3 regions of the Arthrobacter sp. K5 genome follow, and region 2 is predicted to be linked to each of the others. Evidence: riboswitches for the same ligand, from Rfam matches in the RefSeq annotation. Region 2 holds a riboswitch; each other region holds the start of a gene.
What was found. A riboswitch is a leader RNA that binds a small molecule or an ion and turns the genes downstream of it on or off. The one in region 2 is predicted to bind S-adenosylmethionine.
Positions count from the first base shown of each region.

Region 1: another riboswitch for S-adenosylmethionine. It lies ahead of ABRP34_RS21400 (homoserine O-acetyltransferase); the one in region 2 lies ahead of ABRP34_RS05895 (aminotransferase class V-fold PLP-dependent enzyme).
Region 3: another riboswitch for S-adenosylmethionine. It lies ahead of ABRP34_RS12265 (DUF1737 domain-containing protein); the one in region 2 lies ahead of ABRP34_RS05895 (aminotransferase class V-fold PLP-dependent enzyme).

Region 1 covers NZ_CP159279.1:4,706,960-4,717,195, reverse strand. The annotation lists gene ABRP34_RS21410 (alcohol dehydrogenase catalytic domain-containing protein) at 1-482, opposite strand, end outside; gene ABRP34_RS21405 (MFS transporter) at 585-1,967, opposite strand; gene ABRP34_RS21400 (homoserine O-acetyltransferase) at 2,183-3,355, opposite strand; SAM riboswitch class IV at 3,368-3,483, opposite strand; gene ABRP34_RS21395 (VOC family protein) at 3,714-4,352, shown strand; gene ABRP34_RS21390 (CPBP family intramembrane glutamic endopeptidase) at 4,482-5,261, opposite strand; gene ABRP34_RS21385 (histidine phosphatase family protein) at 5,381-6,061, shown strand; gene ABRP34_RS21380 (DeoR/GlpR family DNA-binding transcription regulator) at 6,058-6,846, opposite strand; gene ABRP34_RS21375 (amidohydrolase family protein) at 6,958-8,169, opposite strand; gene ABRP34_RS21370 (FAD-dependent oxidoreductase) at 8,181-9,299, opposite strand; gene ABRP34_RS21365 (glycine C-acetyltransferase) at 9,328-10,236, opposite strand, start outside.
Region 2 covers NZ_CP159279.1:1,316,753-1,326,988, forward strand. The annotation lists gene ABRP34_RS05885 (ribosome small subunit-dependent GTPase A) at 1-247, shown strand, start outside; gene hisN (histidinol-phosphatase) at 314-1,126, shown strand; SAM riboswitch class IV at 1,305-1,418, shown strand; gene ABRP34_RS05895 (aminotransferase class V-fold PLP-dependent enzyme) at 1,453-2,859, shown strand; gene ABRP34_RS05900 (class I SAM-dependent methyltransferase) at 2,943-3,722, shown strand; gene ABRP34_RS05905 (metal-dependent transcriptional regulator) at 3,733-4,446, shown strand; gene ABRP34_RS05910 (CrcB family protein) at 4,453-4,944, shown strand; gene ABRP34_RS05915 (CrcB family protein) at 4,941-5,306, shown strand; gene ABRP34_RS05920 (MFS transporter) at 5,350-6,735, opposite strand; gene ABRP34_RS05925 (hypothetical protein) at 6,758-7,120, shown strand; gene ABRP34_RS05930 (hypothetical protein) at 7,230-7,364, shown strand; gene ABRP34_RS05935 (trypsin-like peptidase domain-containing protein) at 7,436-8,419, opposite strand; RNA gene ssrA (transfer-messenger RNA) at 8,611-8,979, opposite strand; gene smpB (SsrA-binding protein SmpB) at 9,096-9,566, opposite strand; gene ABRP34_RS05950 (M23 family metallopeptidase) at 9,681-10,236, opposite strand, start outside.
Region 3 covers NZ_CP159279.1:2,698,729-2,708,964, forward strand. The annotation lists gene cls (cardiolipin synthase) at 1-498, opposite strand, end outside; gene ABRP34_RS12240 (aminodeoxychorismate lyase) at 592-1,524, shown strand; gene ABRP34_RS12245 (EAL domain-containing protein) at 1,677-2,774, shown strand; gene ABRP34_RS12250 (cysteine synthase family protein) at 2,808-3,857, opposite strand; gene ABRP34_RS12255 (aromatic amino acid ammonia-lyase) at 3,854-5,545, opposite strand; gene ABRP34_RS12260 (NtaA/DmoA family FMN-dependent monooxygenase) at 5,550-6,878, opposite strand; SAM riboswitch class IV at 7,109-7,223, shown strand; gene ABRP34_RS12265 (DUF1737 domain-containing protein) at 7,237-7,545, shown strand; gene ABRP34_RS12270 (rhodanese-like domain-containing protein) at 7,542-7,952, shown strand; gene ABRP34_RS12275 (O-succinylhomoserine sulfhydrylase) at 7,954-9,162, shown strand; gene ABRP34_RS12280 (YegP family protein) at 9,506-9,880, shown strand; gene ABRP34_RS12285 (DUF1905 domain-containing protein) at 9,915-10,187, opposite strand.

The sequences.
Region 1 (10,236 bases), 1.5 Mb from region 2:
GCCACTACGGCGTAATCGGCGAAAGCCGAGACGCCCAGGTGATGGTTGATGCGCTCCCCTGCCGGCGTCCGCAGCAGCGCCTCGCCGTGGAGCAGGTCGCCGGAGCCGTTGACCTCGGCCGCCTGGTGGCAGAGCGCGGGACGGCCGGACCGGCAGGCACGGCAGTCCCCGCAGCTCGGCACGAAGACCAGCACCACGTGGTCCCCCACGGACACGTCGGAGACGCCGCCGCCGACAGACACGACCCGCCCCACGGCCTCGTGGCCCAGCGCCATGGGCAGGGGCCGGACCCGCGAACCGTCCACCACGGAAAGGTCCGAGTGGCACAGGCTGGAGTAGGTGATGGCAACACCCAGCTCGCCGGCGCGCGGCTCGGGCCGGGCCAGCTCCTGCACCACCAGGGGCCGGGCGTCCGCGTAGCTGGGCTTCTGCGATGCACTACCGGTGCTGGGGACGGCGGAGTAGAGGACTGCTGCTTTCATGGAAATCCTTGGTCTCGGTGAACGGGCAACTGCCCGGCCCCGCACGGGTGGCGGGTCCGGGCAGCTGCTGGATGCTCGTCAGGGTCGAGGCTAAAGCCGGGCCTACTTCTTGCCGGCTGCGAGCAGGTCGGCAGTGCCCTGGGCGTCGGCCGCGTCCACGTCGTGGAGCGAGATGCCGCGGGTTTCCTTCAGGAAGAACACCGCGACAGCGGTGATGGCGCAGGCAATCAGCAGGTAGATGGCCACCGGGACGGAGGACTTGTAGGTGCTCAGGAGCGACGCGGCGATGATCGGGGCCAGCGAACCGGCCACGATGGAGGTCACCTGGTAGCCGAGCGAGACGCCGGAGTAGCGCATCCGGGTGGGGAACATTTCCGCCATGATCGCCGGCTGGCCGGCGTACATCAGTGCGTGGAACAGCAGGCCGATCATGATGGACGCCAGGATGATGACGTCGTTCTTGGTGTCCATCATCGGGAAGGCGAAGAAGCCCCAGGTGGCACCGAGGATTGCCCCGGCCATGTATACGGGCTTGCGGCCGAAGCGGTCCGACATCTTGCCCACCAGCGGAACGGCGGCGAAGTGCACGGCATGGGCCAGCAACAGCAGCAGCAGGATCCGCGTCGTGTCGGCCTGGACAACCGTCTTCAGGTAAGTGATGGAGAAGGTCACCACGAGGTAGTAAAGGATGTTCTCGGCAAAGCGCAGGCCCATGGCTGTGAAAACGCCGCGCGGGTAGCGCCTGAAGACCTCGGCCACGCCGTAGCCCTTGTGCCCCGCCTCGACCTCTTTGCGGGCTTCGAGGAAGATCGGGGCGTCGTTGACCTTGGTGCGGATGTAGTAGCCGATGAGGACGATCACCGCGGAGAGCCAGAACGCGACGCGCCAGCCCCAGCCGAGGAAGGCTTCCTGGGTCAGGGTGGAGGACAGGATGAACAGCACGGCCGTAGCGAGCAGGTTGCCCATGGGCACGGCGGACTGCGGCCAGCTGGCCCAGAATCCGCGGGACTTGCTGGGGCTGTGCTCTGCCACGAGGAGGACCGCGCCGCCCCATTCGCCGCCGACCGCGAAGCCTTGGGCGAACCGCAGGAAGACCAGGAGCGCGGGCGCCCAGTAGCCGATCTGCTGGAACGTCGGGAGGCAGCCCATGAGGAAGGTGGAGACACCGACCAGGATGATGCTCAGCTGCAGCAGCTGCTTGCGGCCGAACTTGTCGCCGAAGTGCCCGAAGACGATGCCGCCGATCGGGCGGGCAATGAAGCCGACCGCGTACGTGAGGAAGGCGGCGATGATGCCGTCCAGCTCGGTGCCGGCGTTGGGGAAGAAGGTCTTGCCGAAGACCAGGGTGGCAGCCGACGCGTAGAGGAAGAACTCATACCACTCCACGACGGTGCCGGCCATGGACGCCGTGACAACTTTCTTGAGGCCTGTGGCCTTGATATCGGTTTCCTCTGCACGCCTTGCGGCGGAGCTTTCCGTACTCATTGCGAACTCCTTCGGCGTCTTCCTCGACGCCACGGGGACCAGTCGATGGCGAACTGGTGTGATGCGCACCACGAACGCCGGATTCAACGAGTATGGTCTGCCGATGACGCAAGCTCAACGCCAAATAGTGCAGGGCACATCTGCATAAATGCACATATGCGGCATCGGCATTGCCACGATACGGTCGGCTCCGGCGCCGCGGACCGGCCCTGGAGTCAGTTCAGGAGGTGTGCCCTGAGCTGGGCGTTCAGCTGGCCGATCTCCGTGAGGAAGCCGTCGTGGCCGATGGGCGAATCGATCATGTGGACATCCACGTCCCCGGGCAGGGCCTCGGCGAGTTCCAGCGACTGGGCGGGAAAGTACAGCCGGTCCGTCTCCACGGCGGCAACGAAGAAGTCCGCGGAGGCCCGCGCCAGGGCTTCCTTGAGCGTCCCTCTCCCCCGGGCGACGTCATGGCTCATGAGCGCTTCCGTCAGGGCGATGTAGCTGTTGGCGTCGAAGCGCCGGACCAGCTTGCTGCCCTGATGGTCGAGGTAGCTCTCCACCTGGTACCGGCCACGGTCCGCCAGGGCGTCGGCCTGCAGCGGCTCTTCGGCGGCCTGGGCGTTCCTGCCGAACCGGAAATCGAGTTCGTAGGCAGACCGGTAGGTAATGTGCGCAATCCGCCGTGCGAGCGCCAGGCCCTCCACGGGTTCCGGCCCGCCGTAGTAGTCGCCGCCGTTGAAGTGGCGGTCCTGCCGGATAGCAAGAGTCTGCGCCTGGGCGAAGGCGATCTGTTCAGCCGTGCTCCTGGCACCGACGGAGATGACACCGCAGCGGCGCACCCGCTCCGGGAAAGTCACTGCCCATTCGAGGGCGCGGGCCCCACCCATGGAACCGCCCACCACCGCGTGCCAGCTGCTGATGCCGAGCCGGTCGGCGAGCCTGGCCTCGGCGAGGGTGGAGTCCCTGAGCGTCACCAGCGGAAAGCGCGAACCCCAGGGTTTGCCGTCCGGAGCGGCCGACGACGGTCCCGTGGACCCGTAACAGCCGCCCAGGATATTGATGGAAATGACAAAGAACCTGTTAGTGTCCGCCGGCGCGCCGGGCCCGGCGAACTGTTCCCACCAGCCCTCCTCGTCACCGGCACCCCGCGTCACGTGCGTGCTGCCGGTGAGGGCATGCTGAACGAGGATGGCGTTGGAGCCGTCCTCGTTGAGGGTTCCCCAGGATTCGTAGGCCAGTGTGACGTCCGGCAGGAAGCCTCCGGCCTCGAGCTCCAAGCCGCCAATGTTGACGTACCGGACTGTGCCGTCCTGGTTTGCGCCGCCGGGAGCGGTGCCGTCCAGACCCGTCCGGTGCGGAGCCCCGGCGGCCGGAAGGTCGGTGCTGCTGACAGAAATCGTCATAGGTAAACCTCTTCTTCGCGCTTGCCCGCCGACAGCTGTCCGGCAGGCCAGGTCTTCACCCGGGGCACCCCACCGCGGAAGGAGGGTTGCCGGCCAGCAAGCCGGGGCTGTCGCTGGCACTCATGACCTGTTGCCCAGTTTACGAAACACGCGGACATCTGCGCGAAGAATGTGACGGCTGTGTGACTCCCGGGCCTTTTCCGGGGCCTTTTTCGCCGGCACTCATGACCTGCGATCAGTGCACGAATGGCTCTGTTACGCGCACAGCTTTGTGACGAACTTCGACAAAGTATGGACTTTTCTCCAGGTTAGGCAACCCTAAGCTGAGAGCCCCGTCACAAAGTGCCAAGATGAGGGCATGCGCATGGATCACGTCTCTTACGCCTGTGAACACGATGGCCTCGCGGCCACCACCGAACGTATCTCCTCTGCCCTCGGCGTCGAAGCCGTAAAGGGCGGAGTGCACCCCCGGTTTGGAACCCGGAACATGATCATCCCCCTGGCAGGCCACAAGTATCTCGAGGTTGTTGAGGTCCTGGACCACCCGGCGTCGGACAAGGCACCGTTCGGCCAGGCCGTCCGGGCCCGGTCCGCAGCGGGCGGCGGCTGGATGGGCTGGTGCGTCGAAGTTGACGACCTTGCCCCCTTCGAGGAGCGTCTGGGCCGCTCCGCCGTCAACGGCAACCGCAAGTTCCCCGACGGCCGGGAGTTGGTCTGGAAGCAGATTGGCATCCTGGGCCTGATCGCGGACCCGCAGGTTCCGTACATGCTGAAGTGGGAAGGCGATCCGGGACTGCACCCGTCCAACGCCTACGACAGCAATGTGAAGATGTCCAGCCTCACGATTGCGGGCTCTGCCGAGCGCGTGACCGAGTGGCTCGGCGAGCCCGTCGAACGGCCGCTTGAGGATGTCGCAGTGAACTGGGTGGCCCCGCACGGCACTCCGGGAATCCTCTCCGTCACGTTCGAAACCGCGGCAGGCGCCGTCACCATCTGACGCATTTTCTGCCCTTAACTTCGGCCGCCATCAGCAGGTGCCAACGACGCCACCCGCCGATGGCGGCCGAATCATTTTTAACGGCTGCCAGCGCAGGACCGATGACGTGGGACCGCCAGCCCAGGACCACTAACCCAGCCCGGCCGCCTTGCCGAACAGACTGAAGCCGACGAACGCCACGATGTCCAGCAGCGCGTGCGCGATGACGAGCGGCATCACCCGGCGGGTTTTGGTGTAGACCCAGGCGAAAACGACGCCCATGACCGCGTTTCCGATGAAGGGCCCGAACCCCTGGTACAGGTGGTAGCTGCCGCGAAGCATCGAGGAGACAAAGATCGCCAGGGGCATGGACCAGCCGAACTTGGCGAACCGGTCCAGGAGATAGCCCACCACAATGACTTCCTCCACGATCGCGTGGCGCATGGCGGACAGGATCAGCACGGGCACTGTCCACCAATATGCGTCCAGGCCGCTGGGGATGATCGCCGTCGTAATTCCCAGGGCACGTCCGGCGGCGTAGAGGCCCAGCGACGGGATGCCGATCAGGGCGGCCAGCCCGAGCCCCTGCACCAGGTCCTTTCCGGGCCGGGCAAAGTTGAATCCCAGCTTCCGGAAGGCGGAGCCGGCGTCGTGCCCGGACCCGGCCTTCGCCTGGCGCTGGTCTGTCATAAAGTAGATCACCAGCAGGACCGGCACCAGGGCGAAGATGATGTCCAGCAGCTGGTACGTCAGGTCGAAGTACTCCCGGGTGCTTTGTGACCTATTCAGCGTGGACGTCCCCTGCGCCAGCGGTGCCCGGGTCATCTTGTCCAGCAGCTGCACCACGGAATAGACGGCGGACTGCCCCAGCGACAACCCCAGGACAATCCAGACTTCGAACCGCAGCCGGCGGCGGGAGGGAACCAACATGTTCCTATCTTGCCTGTACCTGCTGGTACTTTCCTGTCAGCCTGTTGGCTCCTGCCATTCGCTTCCTGCTGGCCAGTCGGTTCCTGTCCGGCTGCGGGCTGACCCTATGCTGGGAAACCATGAGCGCTCCCGGGAAAGTCATCATGATCCGGCACGGCCAGTCGGCGGCCAACGCGGACACCTCCATCTACAACAGGGTGCCCGACTACCGGATTCCACTGACGGAGCTCGGACTGGAGCAGGCGAAGGCCGCCGGGGAGCGCATCCGCCGGGAGCTGGACGGACGGCAGGTGAGCGTCTACGTGTCTCCGTACCTGCGCGCCTACCAGACCCTCGAGGCGCTCAACCTGGGAGCCCTGACCGAGCGGGTGATCGAGGAGCCGCGGCTGCGGGAGCAGGACTGGGCCAACTTCCAGATTTCCGGCGACATCGAGGACCAAAAGGAACTCCGCAACGCCTACGGCCACTTCTTCTACCGCTTCCGGGAGGGCGAGTCCGGCTCCGACGTCTACGACCGGATCTCCTCGTTCATGGAAACCCTGTACCGGCACTGGTCCAAGCCGGACTACTCCCCCAACGCCCTGCTGGTCACGCACGGGCTGACCATGCGCCTGTTCTGCATGCGCTGGTTCCACTGGTCGGTGGAGTATTTCGAGTCGCTGAACAACCCCGAAAACGCCGAAGTCCGCATGCTGGTGCGCAACAGTCTGGGCAAGTACGAACTCGACACGCCCTTCACCCAGTGGGTGGACCGGAGGGTGGACGAGACGGTGCTGGACGCACCGCCGGTAATCTTTTAGGCGCCGGCCACGATCACTTCGGTGCCGCGGGCCTCGAACGCGGCCTTGTCCGCCGCAGAAATGCCGGCATCGGTGATGAGCCGGGTGAAGTCGTAGCCGTCCATGGTGGCGAACGCCCGGCGGCCCACCTTCGAGGAATCTGCGATCACGTAGGAGACGCTGGCACGGCTGGCCAGCAGCGCATTGACCGTTGCCTCGGCCTCGCCGGTGTTGGTGGGCCCCACCTCGGCGTCGACACCGTTGACCCCGATGAAGGCGATGTCCAGCACTACCTTCTGCATGATGATGTCCGTGTACGGGCCCACGAGCTCATAGGACCGGGTGTTGAGGATGCCGCCTGTCACCATCACCTTGAGGTTGGGCCGGACGGCAAGCTGCGAGGCGATGTTGATCGCGTTGGTGACCACCGTGAGGGTGGGCTGGTTCGACGGCGAATTGAGGTCCTCGCGGGTGGCCAGGATCTGCGCCAGGGCGGTGCTCGTGGTGCCGCCGCAGAGCCCGATCACCATGCCCGGGGCAATGAGCGCCGAGGCGGCCAGGGCAATCTCCTGCTTGGCCACGGCGTGGTCGTCCCGGTTGTACCTGCCGGGAAGGTCGTAGGCCAGGGCGCCGGTGGTGGCGCCGCCGCGGGTCCGCGTCAGCAGCCGCCGCTTGGCCAGGCTGTCCAGGTCGCGCCGGGCGGTTGCGGGTGACACGCCGAGCCGGGTGACGATCTCCTCGACTTCCACCTGGCCGGTCGCGGCAAGGAGATCAAGGATGGCCGTCAGTCGGTCGGTGCGGGTCATGCAGGGCCTTTCAGGATCCAAAAGCGCCACGAAAAATGACGCTTTGTGATTGTAGCAGACCCGTAATGATCATGTTCCGTCACGAACGTCGGGCGGTGGCCCCGCCTGACACTACCGTGCGCGCACCCCTGCGCGCCAAACCGCGTGGGTGAGCGGCATGCCGGGCCGGTAGGCGAGGTGGGTGGCGGACGGGGCGTTGAGGACGTGCAGGTCCGCCCGGTGCCCCACGGCGATGGAGCCCACTGCGCGTTCGCCGTCGACGTCGTTGCCGGACTCGCGCTGCAGCGCCAGGGCGCCGCCGTACGTCGCCGCCCGGACGGCCTCGTGGACGCTCAGGCCCATCTGGAGGACGGCGGTGGTGACGCAGAACGCCATGGAACTCGTGTAGGACGTGCCGGGGTTGCAGTTGGACGCGAGCGCCAGGGGCACACCGGCGTCCAGCAGTTGCCGGCCGGGGGCCAGCGGCTGCCGGGTGGAAAGGTCGCAGGCCGGCAGGCAGGTGGCCACCGTTCCGCGCCGGCCCGTTCCTGCGGCGGCATCCCAGCCGGTCCAGCCGGCGGCGAGGCCGGCGATGTCCTGCTCCGAGAGATAGTTGACGTGGTCCACGCTCGCTGCGCCGAACTCCACGGCGAGGCGGACCCCGGCGCCGTGACCCAGCTGGTTGCCGTGCACCCGCAGCCCCAGCCCGGCGTCGCGGCAGGCCTGCAGCACGGAGCGGGACTGCTCCTCCGAGAAGGCGCCGCGTTCGCAGAACACGTCGGCCCACCGGGCGTAGGGGCGGACCGCGTCCAGCATCGGGCCGCAGACGAGTTTGGCGTACTCCTCCGCGTCCATCCCGGCCGGCACCAGATGGGCGCCCAGGTAGGTGACCTCGTCCGCCACGGTCGACGCGATCCGGGCGCTTCTGGCCTCCTGCTCCACGTCGAGGCCGTAGCCCGTTTTCGTTTCCAGGTACGTCGTGCCTTGCGATACCGCTTCGGCGACGCGCCCCTGCGCCAGCCGTGTGAGGTCGTAGTCGCCGGTGGTCCGGGTGGCTTCGGTGGTGACGGCGATGCCGCCGGCGCTGTAGTCCTCCCCCGCCATCCGCGCTTCGAATTCGGCCGTCCGGTCACCGGCGAAAATCAGGTGCGTGTGGGAGTCCACCCAGCCGGGCAGCACGGCCCGGCGGCCGGCATCCACGGCGTCGTCGGCCGCCGGTGCGCCGGATGCCTGGCCAATCCACGAGATCCGTTCCCCCTCGATCACCACTGCCGCGTCCTTGAGGACACGGTGTTCCGGGTCCTGGGTCATCAGTTCGGCGATGTTGGTGATCAGGGTGCTCATGGATCCATTCTTCAGCGCCGGATGGACCAGCGCGTCGCAGCCAGCGCATCCGCCGTCCGGGATACCGGACCGGCACTGGTTTCTCCCGCGGCGTTGGTTTCCGGACCCGCCAGGATCTGGGCCGCGGCCAGTTCCGCGATGCCGGACGACGTCTGGAATCCGTAGCCGCCCTGGCCGGCGAGCCAGAAGAACCCGCGGGCCTCGGCGTCGAACCCCACGACCGGGACGCCGTCGGCCGCCTCGGTGCGCAGGCCGGTCCAGGCCCTCCGGACGGGGCCGATCCCCAGCGTCGTCAGCGTATTGAGCCGGGCGATGAGCCGCTCCACGTCCCCGGGACGGGGACGTGCGTCCTCCGCCGGGCTGGCCACGTGCTCCGACGGTGAGATCAGCACGTCGCCGCCTTCCCTGCGGAAGTAGAAGGAGTCGTCGGCGGCAGCCACCATGGGGCTTCCCTCCGGCAGTGGATGGTCGACGCCGACAATCGCCGCCGTGCGCCGGTACGGCTGCAGGCCGATCTTCTCGACGCCGCTCAGCACCGCCAGTTCGTCCGCCCAGGCGCCGGCGGCGTTGACCAGGACGCCGGCGGAGAAGCCTTCCTGCCCGGCGCCGATCTCCCAGCCCGATCCGAGCCGCTGGGCGGAGTGCACGCGGGCACCGGTAATGATGTCCACGCCGGCAGCTTCGGCACGCTCCCGGTGCCTTGCCAGCAGCACCGGGGCGTCACACCCGAAGGACCCGGTGGCCAGCCCCGCGGCGGAGAAGGACTCCGGTTTCAGGGCCGGGCACAACCCGAGCGCTTCCCCGTGGCTGATCAGGCGCATCTCGCCGCTGGCCTCGGCCCGCACCGTCTCTTCGTCCCCGATGAGCATAAAGCTTCGCGGCGTCAGCACGGGCTGGGGCTGTCCGGCGTCGTCCGCTGCAATCAGCTCGAGGGTGCGGACCGTGAGTTCCTGGACCACCGGCGGACCGTAGCTGGGGATGAGCTGCCGGGCCGAGCGTGAGGACGTGTGGTACGCCAGCTGCTGCTCCGCCTCCACGAGCGCGACGGTGCATTTGCCGGCCAGCGCGGAGGCCAATGAAAGGCCGGCAATCCCGCCGCCCGCAATGACCACGTCATAGGTTGATGCCATGGGCTCAATCTTTACAGATAGCCATAACCTACGCAGCCACCGCGTCGCGGCTCTTGACGAACGCCTGGACGCAGGTTTCGACGTCGTCGGCGCTGTGCGCGGCGGAGAGCTGGACGCGGATCCGGGCGGCGCCGCGCGGCACCACGGGGAAGCTGAAGGCGGTGACGTAGACCCCGTGCTGGAGCATCTGGTCGGCCACTTTTGCTGCCAGCACGGCGTCGCCGAACATGACCGGCACAATGGCGTGCTCGCCGTCGAGCAGTTCGAAACCTTCCTCCGTCATCCGGCGGCGGAACAGCTCCGCGTTCCGGAACAGGCTGGCCCGGAGCTCCCCGGAGGTCTGCACGAGTTCCAGCGCTTTGATGGTGGCCGCCACGATGGCCGGCGCCAGGGAGTTGGAGAAGAGGTAGGGGCGGGCCTTCTGCCGGAGCATCGCCACCACTTCGCTGCGGCCGGACACGTAGCCGCCCGAGGCGCCGCCCAGCGCCTTGCCGAAGGTGCCGGTGAAAATGTCCACCCGGTCGGACACGCCTGCGTGCTCGGGGGTCCCGGCTCCGGTGGCGCCCATGAACCCGACGGCGTGGGAATCATCCACCATCACCAGGGCGTCATGCTTCTCGGCCAGGTCGCAAATGGCCTCCAGCGGGGCCAGGTAGCCGTCCATGGAGAAGACGCCGTCGGTGACGATGATCTTCCTTCGCGCATCCTTGGCCTCCACCAGCTTCGCCTCCAGGTCAGCCATGTCCTGGTTCGCATACCGAAACCGCTGCGCCTTGCAGAGCCGGATCCCGTCGATGATGGAGGCGTGGTTCAGGGCGTCGGAGATGATGGCGTCCTCCGGGCCGAAGAGCGATTCGAAAACGCCGCCGTTGGCGTCGAAGCAGCTGGAGAACAGGATGGTGTCCTCCGTGCCCAGGAACTGTGAGACCTTCGCTTC
Region 2 (10,236 bases):
CGGGCTGGCCCACGTCGACCCGGACCGCATCCTGCACTCCTTCCCCGACCTTGAGCCGGGCACTGAGGCCTGCGAACGCGGCTGCAAGCACGACGCCACCGCCGTCAACTGCGGCGTGGATGCGTGGGTCGCGGCAGGCCATGCCGGGCCCACCGGAGCAGCCAGGCTGGCGTCCCTGCGCCGCCTGCTGGGCACCGACCCGCGCATGGAGGCCCAGGAAACCAAGGAACTCGGCAGCGTCGGCTAGCCTTCCCCGGCGCAGCCCGGCCCCCGCCTCCCCGCCCCGCCGGGCCTTTGAGGGTAGTTTGGAACCATGACCCAACCCGCTTCAACCTACAACGATGACCTGCGTCTGGCCCATGTGCTGGCCGATTCCGTGGACGACCAGACCATGAGCCGGTTCAAGGCGCTGGACCTCCAGATCGAGACGAAGCCGGATCTGACGCCGGTCACCGATGCGGACAAGGCCGCCGAGGAGTCCATCCGCGGCCAGCTGTCCCGCTCCCGTCCCCGCGACGCCGTGCTCGGTGAGGAGTTCGGAAGTTCCGGCCACGGTTCCCGCCGCTGGATCATCGACCCCATCGACGGCACCAAGAACTTTGTCCGCGGGGTGCCGGTCTGGGCCACCCTGATCGCCCTCGTCGACGAGGGCGAACCCGTGGTGGGCGTGGTCAGCGCGCCTGCGCTGGGCAAGCGCTGGTGGGCGGCCAAGGGCGCCGGCGCCTACTCGGGCCGTTCCCTCGCCGCCGCCACGAGGCTCAAGGTATCCAACGTGTCCAGCCTCGCTGATGCCTCATTGTCCTACTCCAGCCTCGGGGGCTGGAAGGACCGCGGCAACCTCGATGAGTTCCTCCAGCTCACCGAGGACGTGTGGCGCACCCGCGCCTTCGGCGATTTCTGGTCCTACTGCATGGTGGCAGAAGGCGCGGTGGACATCGCCTGCGAACCGGAGCTGAACCTTTATGACATGGCGGCACTGGTGCCGATCGTGACGGAGGCAGGCGGGCGTTTCACCTCGCTCGAAGGCACCGACGGCCCGTTCGGCGGCAACGCTCTGGCGACCAACTCGATCCTGCACTCCGAAGTACTGAAGCGCCTGAACCCGCAGCTGGACGATTTGCTCTAGTTCCTGTCTCCTCCCCCGGCGCCTCAGCGCTGAACATTACGACGACGGGCGCCCCCTTTTGGTGGCGCCCGCCGTCGTATATTCGGCCGTAAGCCCGATATCCGGGCTGCGTAATAATCCGCTTAACATTCCTGTCCGGCTTTTTCATCGCCCGCCCGGATGTCCTAGTCTCGTAACAGGTCACGAGTGCCAGCGCTAAACCCCGGTTAGCTGGCCGGCAACCCTCCATTCGCGGTGGGGTGCCCCGGGTGACGACCAGGCCGATCCGGAACGGACCCGGCAAGCGCGGATCCCCGTCACACGGGGTCCTTTCTCAGTGAGGTCCCATGACGACTGCAATCATCTCTTCCACCACCGACGCCGACGTGCTGGACGGCCGATTTGCCGCCGCCGGACGTCCCCTGGCCGCCGTTACCGGCGCAGAAATCCAGGCTCCGCTGATCCAGGGCGGCCACGTCCGCTACGCCAACCTCGATTACGGCGCCTCCGCGCCTGCACTCTCTGTGGTTTCTGCGTACCTCAACGAGATCCTGCCGTACTACGCCAGCGTGCACCGCGGTGCCGGCTATGCCTCGCAGATCAGCACGTCCGTGTACGAGAACTCGCGGAGCATCGTGCGGGAGTTCGTGGGCGGCCGCGCCGATGACGCCGTCATCTTCACCCGGAACACCACCGACTCCCTCAACCTTCTGGCCGGTTGCCTGCCGGTGAAGGAGCACCACCACACCGGTGAAGTGCTGTACCTGGACATCGAGCACCACGCCAACCTGCTGCCGTGGCAGGGCGTGCCGCACCGCAGCGTCGTGGCCTCGGAAACGCTGGAAGCCACCATCAGCAGCCTGCGCACCGAACTTTCGCACGGCGATGTCAGCCTCCTTGCCGTGACCGGCGCCTCCAACGTCACCGGCGAAATCCTTCCCATCCGGCGCCTTGCTGCACTGGCCCATGAATACGGCGCCCGGATAGTGGTGGACGCCGCCCAGCTGGCGCCGCACCGCCGAATCAACATCGCCGCGGACGACGTCGATTACCTCGCCTTCTCCGGCCACAAGCTCTACGCCCCTTTCGGGGCCGGCGTCCTGATCGGCCGCCCCGACTGGCTCGACGCCGGCACCCCGCACCTCGCCGGAGGCGGCGCCGTGAGCGAGGCCAGGCTCGACGGCGTCAGCTGGGCCACCGGCCCCGCGCGCCACGAGGGCGGCTCACCCAACGTGCTCGGCGCTGCCACCCTGGCCCGGGCAACCCAGGTGATCGCTGCCCTTGATCCGCAGCACTGGCACGCCCATGAGGCCGCCATCCGGTCCTTCCTCGTCGAGGGGCTGCGCAAGATCGACGGCGTCACCGTCCACCAGATCTTCGAGGACAGCGACCCGGACGATGCCATTGGAGTGGTCAACTTCTCCGTGGAGGGTTACGACGCCGGCCTGGTGGCCGCCTACCTGTCGGCCGAACACGGCGTGGGCCTGCGCGACGGCCGCTTCTGCGCGCACCCGCTGCTGAAGCGCCTCGGCCTGCCGTCCGGTTCCCTGCGCGCCAGCTTCGGCGTGGGATCACGGCTCGAGGACGTCCAGCGGCTGCTCGCCGGCATCGAGGAGCTCCGCCGCTCCGGCCTCGGCTGGGACTACGTGGTGGACGCCGGGCGCTGGGTTCCGGCGAACGACACCCGCACCTACCCCGAGTGGGCACCCAACACCCCCGGCACCGCCGGCGCCGCACCCTGCACGCAGGACTGATCTCCACCCCGCCTGCTACGGCGGCGGTCCCCGTACGGTAAATTCGATAGGTAATTTTCGACGTCGGGCTAAGGAGACTGTGCGTGGCACGGGGCGGTCCCAAACTTCATCACGGGCGGCGGCTGGAGCTCGGGCAGAGCTTCCAGGACGGTGGCGAGCACTACCACCGCGTCCGTCCCGGCTACCCAGGCGATTCCGCGGACTGGCTCATCCCAGCCGGGGCCAGCGCTGCCGCCGACATCGGCGCCGGAACCGGTAAATTCACGGCATTGCTGGTGGAACGCGGGCTGAGTGTCAGTGCCGTGGACCCTTCCGTGGATATGCTGGAGCAGCTCGGCCGCACCTACCCCGGGGTTCAAGCCCTGGTGGGAACCGCGGAGGAGACCGGCCTGCCTGAGGGCTCGTTCGACGTCGTCAGCGTTGCCCAGGCGTGGCACTGGTGCGACCCGCTGCGCGCCAGCACCGAGATCTCCCGGATCCTCAGGCCCCACGGGGTGCTGGGCCTGATCTGGAACCAGCTGGACACGTCAGTGCCCTGGGTGCACCGGCTGTCCCGCATCATGCACGCCGGCGACGTCCACAAGCCCGACTTCCGCCCCAAAATCGGCCCGGAATTCACGTCCCTGGAGAGCCATTTAACGCGGTGGGAAGACGCTGTTACTCCGGACGACATCCTCGAACTGGCCAAGTCCCGCAGCTATTACCTCGCGGCCAACGACGCCACCCGCGCCAAGGTGGCCGGCAACCTGAACTGGTACCTGCACGAGCACCTGGGCCATGCCGAGGGTGAACTGCTGCAGCTCCCTTACCTCACCCAGACCTGGCGGGCTGTCAGGGCGGAGGGCCGTGGTGGCAGCAGGTAGGCTTGAAACTGTGAAGACCAGTACGCCCTCCTCCTCGATCGAGGACTACGTTAAGGTCATCTATTCCTTCACGGAGTGGCAGGACAAGCCCATCACCTCCACCCAGCTTGCGCAGCGCCTCGGCGTGGCCAATTCCTCGGTCTCCGAGATGGTGCGCAAGCTCAAGGACCAGGGCCTGGTCCTCCACAAGCCGTACAGCGCCATTACGCTCACGCCCCAAGGGGTCCGGCTGGCCCTCTCCATGGTCCGGCGGCACCGGCTCATCGAGACGTACCTGGTGAAGGACCTGGGATACAGCTGGGACGAAGTCCACGACGAGGCCGAACAGCTGGAACACGCGGTCTCGGACACGTTCATAGAGAGGCTGGCAGCCCGGCTGGGCAACCCGTCACGGGACCCGCACGGCGATCCCATCCCCGCGGCTGACGGAACCGTCCGGATGCCGTCGGCCCACCGGATGATCGAACTCGACGACGGCCACACCGGCAGGATCACCCGGATCAGCGACGAGAACCCGGAGCTGCTGCGCTATCTCGCCGCCGAAAAGATCAGCCTCGACGCCGACGTCGAGGTGCGCGGCCGCAAGCCCTTCGGCGGTGCGCTCGTGGTCCGCATCGGTTCCCCCGGGACCAGCCGCGACGTTGACCTCGCCGACGAAGTGGCCTCCGCGCTGTGGATCCACAGCGACTCCGCGCATCCCGGCTGCCGCATGGCCGGCCTGTAGTCGCAGGTGCGGGCTCCCCTGGCCGGCGGCACTGGCACCGCCCACAAGACGGACTCCGGCTACGGTTGGCGGGTCTGGACGGCGGTGGCAGCCGGCGGGCTGCTCGGCACGGAGCTCCGGTACATGCTGGGACTGCTGTTCCCGGACCAGCCGGGAGAAATACCGTGGGCCACTCTGGGCATCAACATCGTTGGCAGCTTCGTGCTGGCGGCCCTCACCACCATCTGGATCGCGCGGCCGCAGACCGCGTTCTGGCTCCGTGCGGCCATCGGGCCGGGCGTGCTGGGCTCTTTCACCACCTTTTCCGCCGTCGTCTTTTCCACGGACCAACTGACCCGATCCGGACTCCCCGGGGTGGGACTTCTCTATCTGGGGCTGTCCGTCCTGCTGGGGCTGGCGGCGGCCGCCGCCGGTTGGCGGACCGGCAGGGTGCTGGGCGCTTCCCGTGGCTTCGGCGGCACCGGGCCCTTCGGCGGTACCGACGGGACCGGACCGTGACGGCACTCCTCGTGGGCCTCTTCGGCATCGCCGGCGCCCTCGCCAGGTTCGCCGTGGACGGCTGGCTGGCCGGGTTCCCGTCGCCGCGGCGGCACTGGCCTTGGGCTACCCTGCTGGTCAACGTGGCCGGCTCGTTCGTGATCGGGCTGTCGGTGAGCGTCACTTCGGTGTTCGGCCCCGAATGGCACGCCGCCCTGGCCGCCGGGTTCGCCGGCGGTCTGACCACATTCAGCTCCTGGACCACTGCGACGGTGCGGCTGGCCAGCGAACGGCGCTACCTCGCCGCCGCCGCCAACATCCTCGCCAACCTGCTGCTGGGGCTGGCTGCCGCCGCGGCAGGGCTTGCCATTAGCGGCGGCTAGCCGGATCAACGGGCGCTAGCCGGATTGGCGGCGGCTAGCCGGATCAACTGGGGCTAGCCGGTACCGGGTTGCGGATTCCGACGGCGGAACAGGCCCCACCGAGCAACAGCAGTGCCGCCGTGGCCAGCAGCGCGCGGTGCAGGCCCGGCGTCGTCAGCTCGGGACCCACGATGAACCCCGCAAACGCGATGCAGACCAGGCCGGCGATTCGTGAGACCGCATTGTTCACCGCGGAGCCCACGCCCGCCTGCTTCTCAGGAACGGATCCCAGGATGGCCGCCGTCAGCGGTGCCACCGTCATGGAAAGGCCGAGGCCGAACACCAGCTGCCCGGGCAGGACCTGGGTCCAGTAGTTCAGGGAGCCGCCAACGGACAGCGTGAGCAGGAATCCGGCCGCACACAGCACCGGCCCGGCAGTCATGAACCACCGCGGCCCGTGCTTGCCGGCGAGTCTCCCGAAAAACGATGCCAGCAGCATCAGGATCACCGTAGAGGGCAGCAGAGCCAGGCCGGCGGTGGTTGCCTTCATGCCGCCCACCTGCTGGATGTAGATGCCCAGTGCAAAAAACCCAAGGGAAAACCCGCCATATATCGCGGCGGTGGCGATGTTGCCCCAGCCGAAGTTGCGGACAGTGAACATGCGCAGGGGCAGAAGCGGCGCGGCTGTCCGAGATTCATGGACGAGGAAAAGCACGGTGGCGACGAGACCTGCGGCCAGCGGCAGCCAGACCTGCGGGCTGCCCCACCCCACGCTCCCCTGCTCGATCAGTCCATAGACCGGTCCGCCAAGTGCAACGACGGCCAGGAGTGCCCCCGCAATGTCGATTCCGGCAGAGCTGGTGGCAGCATCCGCCTTCCGCAGCCTGGTCAGGACTGGCCAGATGGCCGCCGCCGGCAGGACGTTGACGAAGAAGATGACCCGCCACGAGAGCAGGTCCACCGATATGCCGCCAATCAAAGGGGCTACGATGGCGGCGGCGCTTGTCCACGCCGACCATTTGCCGATGGCTGCCCCCTGCGCGGCACTATCGAAGTGGCTGACGATCAGCGCCAGCGAGCTGGGCACCAGGAGTGCTCCCGCCACGCCCTGCAGCCCCCGGCTGACCACCAGTATTTCGCCGGTCCACGCTGCCCCGCAGAGAACCGAGGTGAGGGCAAACCCGCCCAGCCCCCACTGCAGCACACGCACCCTCCCGAAATGGTCCGACAGCGAGCCCGCCGCCAGGATGAGGGCACCCAGAGTCAGGAGGTAGGCGTCCACCACCCACTGCTGGATGCGGAGGCCGCCGCCGAGTTCCCTGCCGATGGCGGGCAGTGCCAGACTGACCACGAAGCTGTCGAGGATCGCCATGAAGGACGCCACGATCGCGACCGCCAGGACCTGTCGCTGGAGGCGCGTGGGCGCGGTGGTCTGGCTGGCATCGCTCATGACTTACCGTATCGTGGACTGGATGATCAGCAGACGTGATGCGGCAATTGCCCTGGATGTACCACTGGAAATGGCGCAGCGCCACGGCATTCCCAAGCTTCTGACCGAAGCCGAGCTGGGTGAGCTGCTGGACAATCCCCCCGCCTGGCTCGTCCAGTCCCGCGCCAACCGGACAGGGAAAAGGCCGGTGTGGGTGCATCTCGTCTGCGCGGTCTGTGGTTACGAGGAGGCGGCCCGGCCAAAGAAGTGGTGGCCCGAGTTCACCTATGTCGTTTGCGATCATCACCGGCCCTCAGAAGTTCCCCGGCCGGCGCCCGGGTTCATACGGAGCGAGTTCGACGGTGTGGGCACCAGGTTTGTGGGAATCGCCGACGTCGCTGGCTGACGCGGCGGCCTGTGCAGAGGGCGTAGCCGGGCAGTTACATTTGGGCTGGAACAGGCGTAATTTACGTAGGGAGGGGCATCCTCCTGCCCCTCTGACGAGGGAGCACGCCATGCCGGACAAGTCGCCGCACCAGCAACAGCACAAGAAAGCAGCCAAGACCATTAAACAGAAACGCGCGGACAAGAAAGCCAAGGCCCCGATTGAGGGAGCCCCGGACCCTGTGGCGCATCTGAAGAAACGCTGATTGCCGGACAACATAAGTTAGGGGTGGCCAGGGATCTCCTGGCCACCCCGTTGTTTGTCTCCGGTTCCTGCCTATCCCCAGTCCGCCATTTCGCCGGGAACCGCTGATACGTCAGTGAGGTGTCCGTCGCGAAGGACGGATATGTTCATCGGGACACCGATGGCCTCGGCAAAAAGCAGTTTCTGCAGGCTCTCGGCATTGCTGACAGCACGCGAGCCTACCCGCAGTAGCACATCGCCGGTCCGCAGACCTGCCTGCTCCGCCGGGGAACCGGACAGGACCTCCACCACTCGCAGCCCCTCCCGCTGGCCGGTGCGGACCACTTCGCTGGCACCCAGGCGGATCGGGGTGCTGACCACTCCAAGATATGCGCGCCGGACCCGGCCGTCCGACAGGAGCGCGGAGATGATCCGGCGCGACGTGCTGTTGACGGGAACCGCCAGCCCCAGCCCGGCGCCGGCCACCGCAGTGTTGATTCCCACGATCCGGCTTCGTGAGTCGGCCAGTGCCCCGCCGGAACTGCCGGCGTTCAAGGCGGCGTCGGTTTGGATGACATCCTCAATGACCCTGCGGTTGCGTCCGGCCCAGACGGGGATGGCGCGTCCCAGTCCGCTGACCACACCTGCCGTCACCGAGCCCGACAGTCCGAGCGGGTTCCCGACGGCTATCACCAACTGCCCCACCTGCAGAGACTCGGCGTCACCGAACTCCGCCGGCGCGACATGCGGGGCGCGGCCCCGGACCACAGCAAGATCGGACAGCGGATCCGCGCCCACCACCTCCAGATCAGTACCGGAGCCGTCAGCGAAGACGGCACGGCCTTTCTGTGTCCCGGCCACCACGTGGGCGTTGGTCAGCAGGTAGCCATCCTCGGTAAATAGAACCGCGGATCCGGCGCCGACCCGGAACCGTCCGTTGCGCCGGTTCCCCGTCATCTCAATGGCGGCCACATGGGGTGTAACGGTCCTGGCCACCCTGATGACCGTCTCCGAATAGGCGTCGAGCGCCGCGCCGTCGTCGACCGGACCCGTTTCGTTTGCAGCCGCCGTGGACATGGCATGCCTCCCTACCGCTGGGTTTCGAATCGCTGGATTCGTGATACCTGTCACAACTCCGTCGGCAGGGCGGGTAGTCCCGTGCGGGCTACGCCGTGGGTGAACAGCAACAGTTGCAGCACCTGGGCCAGCAGCTTAAACAAAGAACGCCCGGACCGAGGTCCGGGCGTTCCCCGTCAGGTAACGGGATTTAGTGGAGATGGGGGGAATTGAACCCCCGTCCGATGTCGTGTTGTCAGGGCTTCTCCGGGCGCAGTTTGCGTCGGATTTTCTCGGCCCCAGCCGTCCTGCAAACAGGCGGCTGATCCGGGCCCAGTCATCTAAGAGTCCCGTTTACTCCGATGACGGGAGCAAACAGCAGTGGCTATCTAAATGACGCCAGGATCCGGGGCGATAGCATCCCCGGGCTGACGGACTGAACTACTGCTTAGGCAGCGAGTTCGAAGTCAGTGCGCTTAGATTCGGCACTTATTGGTTTGCAGACAGCGTTTACGAGATAATTCTGCATCCTCGGCCCGCTTCACCTGTCGCGACTAACATCGTCGAAACCGATCATCCCCGTATTTTGTTACCAAACCGGCGGAGCGCAGGTTCAGAACCTGATCCCTGCCGGACTACCAAGCATAACGCATCGGAACGGCATTTCATTCCAGCCGGCGCACGCGCGTCGGCAGCCCTAGCGCCGGTTGCGTTCCCGCATGACGCGGAGGGCCTCGCGCTTGTCCTGCTGTTCGCGAAGGGTCTGGCGCTTGTCGTAGTCCTTCTTACCGCGGGCGATGCCGATCTCCACCTTGGCCCGGCCGTCCACGAAATACAGCTGCAGCGGGACAATGGTGAAACCTGATTCGCGGATCTTGTGCGAGATCTTGATGAGTTCTTCGCGGTGCAGCAGGAGTTTCCGCCGCCGGCGGGCCGCATGGTTGGTCCAGCTGCCCTGGTTGTACTCAGGGATGTGGATGCCTTCCATCCAGAGCTCGTCGTTGTAGAAGGTGCAGAACCCGTCGACCATGGAGGCGTGGCCTTCGCGGAGGGACTTCACCTCAGTCCCCATGAGCGCGATGCCCGCCTCGTAGGTGTCCATGACGTGGTAGTCGTGCCGGGCCTTCCGGTTGGTGGCCACGACTTTACGGCCACTTTCTTTGGGCACGGTTCAACTCCTCAGTTCTCGGTACTGGCTGTTCCGGCGGCACCGGAACAAAGTCTTACTATTCTACGCAGGTGCGCCGGCTGCCCCGCGTCGCCAGGCGGCCGGCGCCCTACGTCAGAGCAGGCGCATCGGGTCAACCGCCTCGCCGTTCAGCCAGGTCTCAAAGTGCGAGTGGCAGCCCGTGGAGTTCCCGGTGGTACCCGAGTAGGCGATAAGCTGCCCCTGGCTGACCTGCTGTCCGACGGAGACCACCACGCTGGTGTTGTGGTAGTAGATCGTGGTCAGCGAGTTGCCCTGGACCACGCCATGCGAGATTTTGACGTTGTTTCCGCCGCCGTCGTCCGCCCATCCGGCTGAGAAAACGGTGCCGGCTGCGGCGGCGTACACCGGCGTGCCGCAGGCGGCACCGAAGTCAATGCCGGTGTGCATGTATCCGCCTGCACCGTAGAAGTCGATGGTGCCGGGCGGCGTCGCCCGCCACCCGAAACCGGACGTGATGGGTACGCTGCCGGGGAATGGGTGGCGGAGGCCAAAGGCCGACGGCGGACCTGCCACCGGAGGCACGTAAGGCTTGGGCTGCTCGCCCTTGGCCTTCGCCGCTGCCGCGGCTGCGGCTGCGATCCGCCGCTGCTCGGCGAGCCACGCCTCGCGCAGCCTGCGGTCGCGCTCT
Region 3 (10,236 bases), 1.4 Mb from region 2:
GAGGAGGTCATCCGTGACGTGGTCCGTGCTCATAATGTAGAACTCGGCGTTGACGAAGCGCTTGGCCTTCCGGACGGCCTCGGTCATGGCGCGGATGGAGTCGGGGTAACCGGGAATCAGCTCCACATGGTTGCCGTCCACCAGCGGGATCGACCCGAGCCGGCGGTTGAGTTCGGCCGCCGACTGAACCCACTCGGGACCCGAATACTCACTGGCAACATCGGAAAGCGCCGCACTGCCGGCGCGGACCCGCTCGTTAACCTGCTGCTGCTGTTCGATGCGGCGGCGCGAGAGCTTGAAGTTGCCGAAGAGCAGAAAGAGGATCAGCCCCAGGGCCGGCACGAAGAAGATGCCCAGCAGCCAGGCCATGGCCGTGGTGGGCCGCCGGTTGCCCGGAATGATGCCCACGGCCAGGACCCGGATGACCAGATCCACGCCGCTGAGCAGCAGGATCAGCCAGGCCGGCAGTGTTTCCGCCAGCGGAAATGGCCACAACACAGTTGAAACCCCCGTTATTTCTTGCCTTCGCAGCCATTCCGGATGGAGCGGTGAGGCCAGCCTATCGGGCGCCGGCCGCACTAAGCTTGAGGCATGAGCTCTCGTACCTCCCACACAGTGCTGGTGTTCCTGGATCCCGACTATGTGAACGGCCGGCTTGCCGACCCCGAAAAGCCGCAGCTGATGGCCACTGACCTGGGCGCCACCCGCGGTGACGGGGTATTCGAGTCCATGCTCGCCGTCGCCGGCCACACACGGAAGATCCAGGCACACCTGGACCGGCTGGCCCGCTCGGCCCAGGCACTGGACCTTGAGATTCCGGGGCAGGACGACTGGCGCCGGGCAGTCCAGACCGGCGTCGCGGCGTTCCGTTCCGACAACCCCGCCCCCTCGCCGGAGCTGGACGAGGCCGTGGTCAAGCTCATCGTCACCCGCGGCGTCGAGGGCGCCGCCGCCCCCACCTGCTGGGTGCAGGTCTCCCCCGTGGCCGCGGCCGGCCGGCGCCAGCGCGAGACCGGCATCGACGTCATCCTCCTTGACCGCGGTTATGACAGCGATGCGGCCGAGCGTGCCCCGTGGCTGCTGCTCGGCGCCAAGACCCTGTCCTACGCGGTGAACATGGCCGCGCTGCGCCACGCCCACAAGCAGGGCGCGGACGACGTCATCTTCACGTCCTCGGACGGCCGCGTGCTGGAGGGCCCCACGTCCACCGTGCTGCTGGCGAACGTGGAGAAGAACGACGGCGGCGCAACAGTTAAGCGGCTCGTCACGCCGCAGCTGGACAGCGGCATCCTTCCCGGAACCTCGCAGGGCGCCCTGTTCGCCGCCGCCAAGGCCGCCGGCTGGGAACTGGGCTACGGCCCGCTGAAGCCCCAGGACCTGGTGGACGCCGACGCCGTGTGGCTGATTTCCAGCATCCGCCTCCTGGCCCCGGTCAACCACATTGACGGACGCGAAATCGGCACGCCGGCGCTCCGCAAGCAGCTGACCGCCGAGCTGAACGAGCTGTTTGCCGGCATCGAGTAGTAACAAAAGGGCACCGTTCGAAAAAATCTGGGACAAGCCGGTGCCCTGCGTTGTAGTCTTCTTCCACGGCCAACTGCCCGTACCCGCAGGGGTAATGGCACGCGGCCTGGTTCCGGGCTCAGCCGGAATGAGTACGTATAAAGGAATAGCCGATGTCTTGGGACGAGAATTCCCTTCCCGCATGGACAAACTCACCACCCACGGGCCTGGGGGCCCAGGCAGCGCTGCCGGGGGACATGGGTGGAATTTCCGTGCGCTGGCAAGCCCGCCAGATCATCACCGAACTGCTCGCCGAGACCGATCCGGCTAGCGAGTGGACCCGCGCCCAGCTGCGCGCCCTGTTCGAGGCACATCCGGATAATCCCGAACACGTGCTGCTTGAGCACCTCACCGCCACCACAGAGTTGGCCAACGCCGAGAACAGTGCCATCCCGGTCGGCGTGCCTTCCCGGGCTGTGGCTGCTCCTGAGCCGGTTCCTTTTACCCGGCGCAGCAGGAACCGGATTGAAGCCATTCTTTCCGACAAGATGCTGATGACCGCGTTCCAGCCGATCCGCCGGCTTCCGGAGGGGCAGGTGATCGGGGTCGAGGCCCTGACTCGCTTCGTCAGCGACGACGGCGCCAGCGCAGACCACTGGTTCAACGAGGCAGAGTCCGTCGGCCTGGGCACAGACCTTGAACTCGCGGCACTGCACCGGGCCCTCTCTGCTGCGCAGGCGGTGCCCGGCCACATGTTCATCGCCCTGAACCTGACACCGGCAACGTGCGCGGACCCAAGGATCACGGGGCTGCTGGAACATTCCCAGCTGGCCATGGACCGGATCGTCATCGACCTGAACGGCCCGATTCCCCTCGACCAGTACCCGGCCCTGACGGCCGCCATCGCTCCTCTGCGGCGCCGCGGGCTGCGGATCGCCGTGAACGGCGCCGAGGCCGGCTTCACGTCCATGGACCAGGTCCTGGAGCTGCACCCGGACGTCATCAAACTGGACCGGAGCTTCATCGCGGGCATTGAAAGCTCGCCCGGCCAGCGGCTCAGGGCCGCTGCCATGGCCGAACTCGCCCGGTACATCGATGCCGCACTCGGCGCCCAGGGCGTGGAGACGCCGGAGGAACTCGAGGCCGTGACCGAACTCGGCATGGCCGCGGCGCAGGGCTACCTGCTGGGCAGGCCCTCCGTCCACCCGCTGGACTGGAATGCCTGGATCCGTTCAGAAAGCGAGACGGCCACCAGCGGCCCTGCCTCCTGACGGGTTCCTGCGGGTCCGGTCCTCCGCCAGGTCCTAGTCCTCCGCAAGATCCGAGGCCAGGCGGATGTGGTTGTCCGCCAGCCACACAGGGTTGAAGGCCTTGCTCTGGTAGTTGCTGCCCGTGTCCGGGGCGATCGCCACCACCACTGACCCGTGCGGCGCCGCCCTGGCCACCCGGAGCGCTGCGGCCACCGTCAGGCCCGACGACGGCCCGAGGGACAGTCCTTCGTCGTTGAGCAGCCGGTGCAGCGTGGTGTACACCTCGTCATTCGGAATCCGCAGGAACCGGTCCAGCAGACCGTGATCGAAGACCTTCGGCCAGTCGGGCTTGGGCCAGGAGTTGCCCACACCGTCCACCAGGATCGGGCCGGGATGCCCGCCGCTGTAGACCGAACCGTACGGGTCCGCGCCGATTACCTCCACATGCCCGCCGGACTTCTCCTTGAGGTACCGCCCGTTCCCGCTGATGGTGCCGCCGGTGCCCACGCCGGCGACGAAGTGCGTCACCCTGCCCGCCGTCTGCTCCCAGATTTCCGGCGCCGTCCCCTCATAGTGCGCCCGCGGGTTGGCCGGGTTGTCGAACTGCAGCGGACGCCACGCGCCCGGAATTTCGGCCGTGATCCGGGCCGCGACCGCCCGCGCGTTGTCCGGCGAATCCGACGGCGCGCTCCAGTCGGTGAACACCACCCGCGCCCCGTATCGGTTGAGGGCCTCCAGCTTCTCCGACGAAATGGAATCACCCGTGACCACCACCACCGGATGGCCGGTCAGCGCCCCGATCAGCGCGAGCCCGATTCCGGTGTTCCCGGAGGTGCTTTCCACGATGGTCCCGCCGGGCTGCAGCTCGCCGCTGCGCTCAGCCGCCCGGACCATGCTCAACGCGGTCCGGTCCTTGATGGAACCGCCGGGGTTCTCCGATTCGAGCTTGACGAAGACAGTGCTCCCCAGCCCGCGGCTCAGCACGTCCAGCGGCACCAGCGGAGTGTTCCCCACCCGTGCCAGCACCGCACCGGCGTCCATCCCAGGATCCAGTACCTGCCCCACATGCCTTGCCTGGCGGCCGCTTCCTGTCACGGTGGTCATGATTCTCCTCCCCCATCATCCGGATATATTTCGTTCGGGCCACGGTCGTTCGGCCCGCCCACGTCCGGTCTCCGCAATTCGGGCAGTTCTGCCAACAGCTCCTCCAGCGCAGCACGGGTGCTGTCAACCAGCACCGCCGCCGGCAGCTGCCCGGCCAACAGCTCCGACAGCCGCGCCACGACGGCGCCGGTGCCTGCTCCAAGCTGCCGGATCTCCGCTTCCCGCAGATCCGTGCCCTGCGCCTCCGCCAACAGGTAGGAGGCCGTCAACGCCTCAATGGTCAGGAGCTTGGCCGCAGCCTCCACCGAGCGCTCCAGCTGCTGGAGGGCCAGCGGGGCCAGGGTGGAATGATCCTCCACGTCCGCGGACAGGGTGGGGGCACCGAGGGTGGCAGGCGCCGCCAGGAACTTCAGCTCTGCCAGCAGGCCGGCAGCCGAGTACCAGAGCAGTCCCGGCAGGTCTTCGGACGCGAGTGGAGTGCCGGCCCGGGCCGCCTCGAGGTTGAGCTGCCGGATCAGGCGCTGCGGCGGATAGAGCTTGGCCACCCGCCGCTCGCTGCTGATTCCGACATGCGCCAGTCCCAGTCGCAGGGCCTCGAACGCCAAGGCGAGCTGCATGGGCTGGAAGTTTCCGCCGGACACCATCCGGCCGGAGGCGACATCCGTCAGTGGGTTGTCGCCCCTGCCGTTGAGCTCCACCTCGAGCGCGTCGGCCAGGGCCGTGACCTGCGCCCGGAACGCACCGTGCGTTTGCGGCGCGGCGCGGAAGGACAGCGCGTCCTGGACCGATACCTGCCGCCGCGGGTCCTCCAGCCAGCCGCCGCGAACCAGCCGCCGGACGTTGGCCGCCGAGATGCGCTGGCCGTCCACTGACTTGGCCGACTGCACGGCCGGCGAGAACGGGCTGAGGTTCCCGCCGCCGTCGTACCTGGCAGTGGCCTCGAGGGACAGCGCCAGCGCGGTGTCCGCCAGATCGGCGAGCCGCCGGATGCGGCGGAGCTCCAGCGCGCCGGCGCCGATCGAATAGGAGTTGGCGCTGACCAGCGCCAGGGCCTCGCCCGGCGCCAGCACCAGCGGTTCCAGCCCGGCGGCGGTGAGCGCTTCCGCACCGTCCTGCAGGCCGCCGTCGGGAGCAAGCGCCTGTCCCTCACCGATGGCGACGGCGGCAACCGCCGCCAACTGGGTGAGGTCCGACGAGCCGACGGACCCGTCGCGCGGGACGGCGGGCACCACGCCCCTGTTGAGCAGCCCGGCATAGAAGCGGGCAGTCTCCGGACGCACCCCCGAGCCGCCCCGGGTGAACCCGATGAGCCTTGCCAGGATGAGGGCGCGGACTTCGTCCCGGTCCAGCAGTTCGCCGACGCCGCTGTGGTGGTAGCGCACCACCTGCAGCTGGAAGTCGAGGATGGATTCCTGCTCCACGGGAGTGTCCCGGCCGGAACCCAGCAGGGTGTTCAGGCCGTAGACGCGGTGGCCGGAGTCGATGGCGGCCTGCACCACCTCGCGGGACAGGCCCACAAGCTCGAGGGCTTCGGCACTGAGGACCACCTCCACCGCGGGATCGGCGGCTGCCGCGGCCATGTCATCGGCACGGATGTGGGCTGTGCCGATCAGGAACGTGCCGTGCCGGACGCCCGGCAACGGTCCGTCGTATCCCCCGGCTCCTGCCCTTGCACCAGCCCCTGCCATGGCGCTAGAAGTCCAGCAGGTTCCGGCGGAAGCCGCCGTCGCCGTAGCTCGTCCGCAGCAGTCCCCGCCTCCGGAGCACCGGCGCCAGCCTGTCCAGCACGCCATGAATGGTGGCCGGATCCACGAAGCCGGAGAAGAGGAAGCCGTCGCCGCCCACCGCAGCCCCGGTTTCCTCGAGGTAGTCGGCGATTTCCTCTGCGGTGCCGATGATGCTGTCGCCCGCGCCGCCGCTGCGTGCCTGCAGGATCTGCCGCAGGGTGGAACCCGGCGGTGCGGCCTTGGAGAAATGCTCCAGCGTGCCCTGGTTGCTGTTGGTGCTGAGCTCGGGGAGGGGCGCGTCGAGGTCGAACTGCTTGAAGTCGATGACGGACAGGTAGGAGATCGAGTTGAGCTGGCTGTCGATGTCCCGCTGCGTGAGTTCCCGGCGGGCAGCCCGCAGCTCCTCCGCCTCGGCCCTGGAACCGGTCACTGTGGGCTTCAGGACGAACAGCACCTTAACGTCGTCGGGGTTCCGGCCGGCCCCGGCGGCCTCGGCGCGGATGGAGTCCCGGTAGGCCTTCATGCCGTCCACGCCGCGGGCCAGGGCAATGGCAACATCCGCGTTCGCGCCGGCGAAGGCCTTGCCCCGCGGGGATGCCCCGGCCTGCACCAGCACCGGTTCCTCCGGCAGCGGTGCCGTGTTCAGAGGTCCCCGGACCTTGAAGAACTCCCCGTCGTGGTGGATCGGCCGGACCTTGGTGTGGTCGGCGAAGATGCCTGCCCGGGCGTCCTCCAGGATGGCGTCGGGTTCCCAGCTGCGCCAGAGCTTGCGCACGACGTCCACGAACTCTTCGGCCTTCTCGTAGCGGAGGTCGTGCTCGATCTGCTGGTCCAGCCCATAGTTCTGCGCGGCAAGGTCGCTGCCAGAGGTCACCACGTTCCAGCCCAGCTGCCCGTGGGAGAAGTGCTGCAGCGTGGCCAGCAGCCGGGCCGCGGTGAACGGCGGATAGAAGGAGGCGCTGATGGTGGGCACGATGCCGAGGTGCTCCGTGGCGGAGAGCAGATACGGCACCAGGGCCAGAGGATCGTGCTTGGGCGCAAAGGATGCCTGCGCCAGCGAAACCTCCGCGCTGCCGCCGTAGGTGTCGGGGACGGTGAGCGAGTCCTCGATGATGAACAGGTCCAGCCCGGCCCGCTCGAACTCCCGGACCGCGTGCTGGTAGGGGGCGGGCTTCTTCCAGTCATAGCCGATTCCGTAGCCGGGCGTCCCCCAGCCCTGAACCCCGAAGCCGTGGCCCACAAACCATCCAAAGTGCAGCATGGGAGTCACTGTATTCGCGGTCGAATCATTCACTGTGGCCTGGTTTCATCCGGCGTTACGGCGGTTCATCTCCCGTCATTATCCTCCCGGCCACCGGCTTTGTAACCGCAGCGCGGGGACTGCCGTCCCCACCCGCTCCCTTCCCTCGCAAGCTCGGCCAGGGAACCCGGCGGGCGTGGGCCCACCGCATTGTTTTTGATGCGTTACGGAACATGACGACGGCGGCGGTGCGCACCGCCGTCGTCAGTGTTACGTTTTTGGGGAGTAATGAGTACCGGCATGAAGCCCTGACTGGCCGGTCGGCAACCCTCCTTCCACGGCGGGGTGCCTCAGGTGAATACTCGGCATATCGACCACTTCGAGCTGCAAGCGTGAGAAAAGGAGATCCGTCGTGTCAGACGCCCCCGCCGTTGCAACGCTGCCGTCCCAGCAGGATAAACCTGAGGAAAAGCTGTCCTACCGCCTGATCACGGGCCCGGACGACCGTGCGTTCTGTGAGCGCATCTCGGCTGCCCTGGCCGAGGGATACGTGCTGCACGGCAGCCCGGCCGCCACCTTCAACGGCACCAGCGTGATTGTGGCGCAGGCCCTTGTCCTGCCCGCCGCCATCGCCACCGCAGATGCCGCCGTCGCCACCGCCGTGGACCGGCTGGACTCCGACGACGACCTCAGCGCCGAAGCCTACGAGGGCCACGCATGAGCTACGCCGGAGACCTCACCCCGCAGGACGCGTGGGCCAAGCTCGAGGAGGGCGCCGTCCTGGTGGATGTGCGCACCGAGGGCGAATGGGCGCACATCGGCATCCCGGACACCAAGGCCACGGAGAATGATCCTCTGTTCATCCAGTGGACGTTTCCCGGCGGCATTCCCAACCCCGACTTCGTCGAGCAGCTGAAGCAGCAGGCGCCTGAGGACAACCGCGTGGAGCTGGTGTTCCTGTGCCGCTCCGGCCAGCGCTCCATCGCCGCAGCCATCGCCGCCACACAGGCCGGTTTCACGGCCTACAACGTCCTCGAAGGCTTCGAGGGCGAACCCGACCGCTATGGTGAGCGGACCGTGAACGGCTGGAAGAACCGCGGCCTGCCGACGAACCTGGGAAAGAACTAAATTGACCTTTAATCACGACGCCGCCGGCTGGAGCCCCGATACCCAGGCCGTCCGCGGCGGGCTTGACCGCACCAATTTCCAAGAGACCACCGAGCCCGTCTTCCTGAATTCGGGGTTTGTCTACGAGTCCGCCGCCGCCGCCGAACGGGCCTTCACCGGCGAGGACGAACGCTTCGTGTACTCGCGCTACGGCAACCCGTCCGTGGCCACCTTCCAGGAACGTCTCCGGCTGCTGGAAGGCACAGAGGCGTGCTTTGCGACGGCGTCCGGCATGTCCGCTGTGTTCACCGCCCTGGGCGCCCTGCTCGGGGCCGGGGACCGCGTGGTCGCCAGCCGTTCCCTGTTTGGCTCCTGCTTCGTGATCCTCAACGAGATCCTCCCGCGCTGGGGCGTGGAGACCGTCTTCGTGGACGGTCCGGACCTCGAGCAGTGGCGTGCTGCCCTCTCGGTGCCCACCACGGCCGTCTTCTTCGAATCCCCGTCCAATCCCATGCAGGAAATCGTGGACATCGCCGCGGTCAGCGAACTCGCCCACGCCGCGGGCGCCAAGGTGGTGGCGGACAACGTCTTCGCCACGCCGCTCCTGCAGCGCTGCGGAGACCTCGGCGCGGACGTGATCGTCTACTCCGGCACCAAGCACATCGACGGCCAGGGCCGGGTGATGGGTGGCGCCATCCTGGGCACCAAGGAATTCATCGACGGTCCGGTCAAGCAGCTCATGCGGCACACCGGCCCGGCACTCTCCGCGTTCAACGCCTGGGTACTCACCAAGGGCCTGGAGACCATGGCGCTCCGCGTGAACCACTCCTCCGCCACGGCGCTGCGCCTGGCCGAATGGCTGGAGGCGCAGCCCGCCGTCAACTGGGTGAAGTACCCGCTGCTCAAGTCGCACCCGCAGTTCGAGCTGGCGGCCAAGCAGATGAAGGCCGGCGGCACCGTCCTCACGCTGGAGCTTGCGACGACGGCAGGCCAGTCGGGCAAGGAAGCCGCCTTCGCGCTTTTGGACGCCCTGAAGATCATCGACATCTCCAACAACCTTGGCGACGCCAAGTCGCTGATCACCCATCCCGCCACCACGACGCACCGGGCCATGGGGCCGGATGGACGCGCCGCGATCGGACTGAGCGATGGAGTGGTGCGGCTGTCCGTGGGCCTGGAAGACGCCGATGATCTCATCGCGGACCTGGAGCAGGCACTCAAGCAGATCTGACCCTCCAGGGTCCTGGCTTGCCGGATTTCGCCCTTCGGGATCCGGCTGTTTCTTACTTCCGATGGCGGGCCGTGAACGTGCGTTGCGCGGCACGTCCCTTCGTTTCGGGCGTCCTTGAGAACGGGGCTGCGCCACGGTTTAGTGGGTGGACAGGCAGGGTTTACCCAGGGTTTACACGGATGGTCTTGTGAGGTTCCGTGCGCACTGGGCAGACTCTAATAACACCGATGAACCGATCAAACCCCTGTCGGTTCAGCACCCCACCCAAGGAAAGACGCAGCGATGCGTTCGGGGCCGCGGCCGCGAAGACGCTGCGGCAGCCTCCCTGACCGGAAGGACCGCCATGGCCGGAGTTTTTGAAGTTTTTGTTGATGCAGAGTCCCAGTTCCGGTTCCGGCTGAAGTCTCCCGATGGGACTGTGCTGGCGATCTCCGCGCCGTTCGAGGACAAGCGCGCGGCCGCGGCCGGGATCGCGGACGTGCGCGAATGCGCCGGGACGGGGCTCATCACGGACCTTTCCCCGGCGGCAGCACAGGTGACGGCCAACGCCGCGGAGCAGGGATGCACTGTACCGCAGGTGCCTGCCCAGTCGCCGCTGTCGGCACGGGCCGAGCACCGCAGGCAGGGTTTCGGCAAGAAGCGCACGCCGTCCGATGCCACCGGAACGCCCTTGCGCCGGCAGGCGGCAGCGCCGGCCCGGTGGACCGGGGCTGCCTGACCGGCCGTCGCCATCTGGCGCCTTGGGGCCCTGCCTAGGGGCTGTTGACGACCAACCGGACCCCGACGTCGTCCCCTGCGGTTATGTGGGCAGCTATCCGCACCGCCCTCTTGACCGGCAGCAGGTAGGAGCCGCTGCCGGTGTCGGGAAAGATCGAGGTCTGCCACTGGTGGCCGGCGATGTCTGCCGTCACCTTCACCGAGCCAAACCCTCCGCGGAAGCCCGCGGACTCCTCGCGGATCTGGTCCGCAATATCCACGGGCAACGTAATGAAGTGCCAGCCGGATTCGCCCGGATACAACCACATTGGGGCCCTGAACTGGTAAGACTCGCTCACGGAGCGAGTATCGCACGCC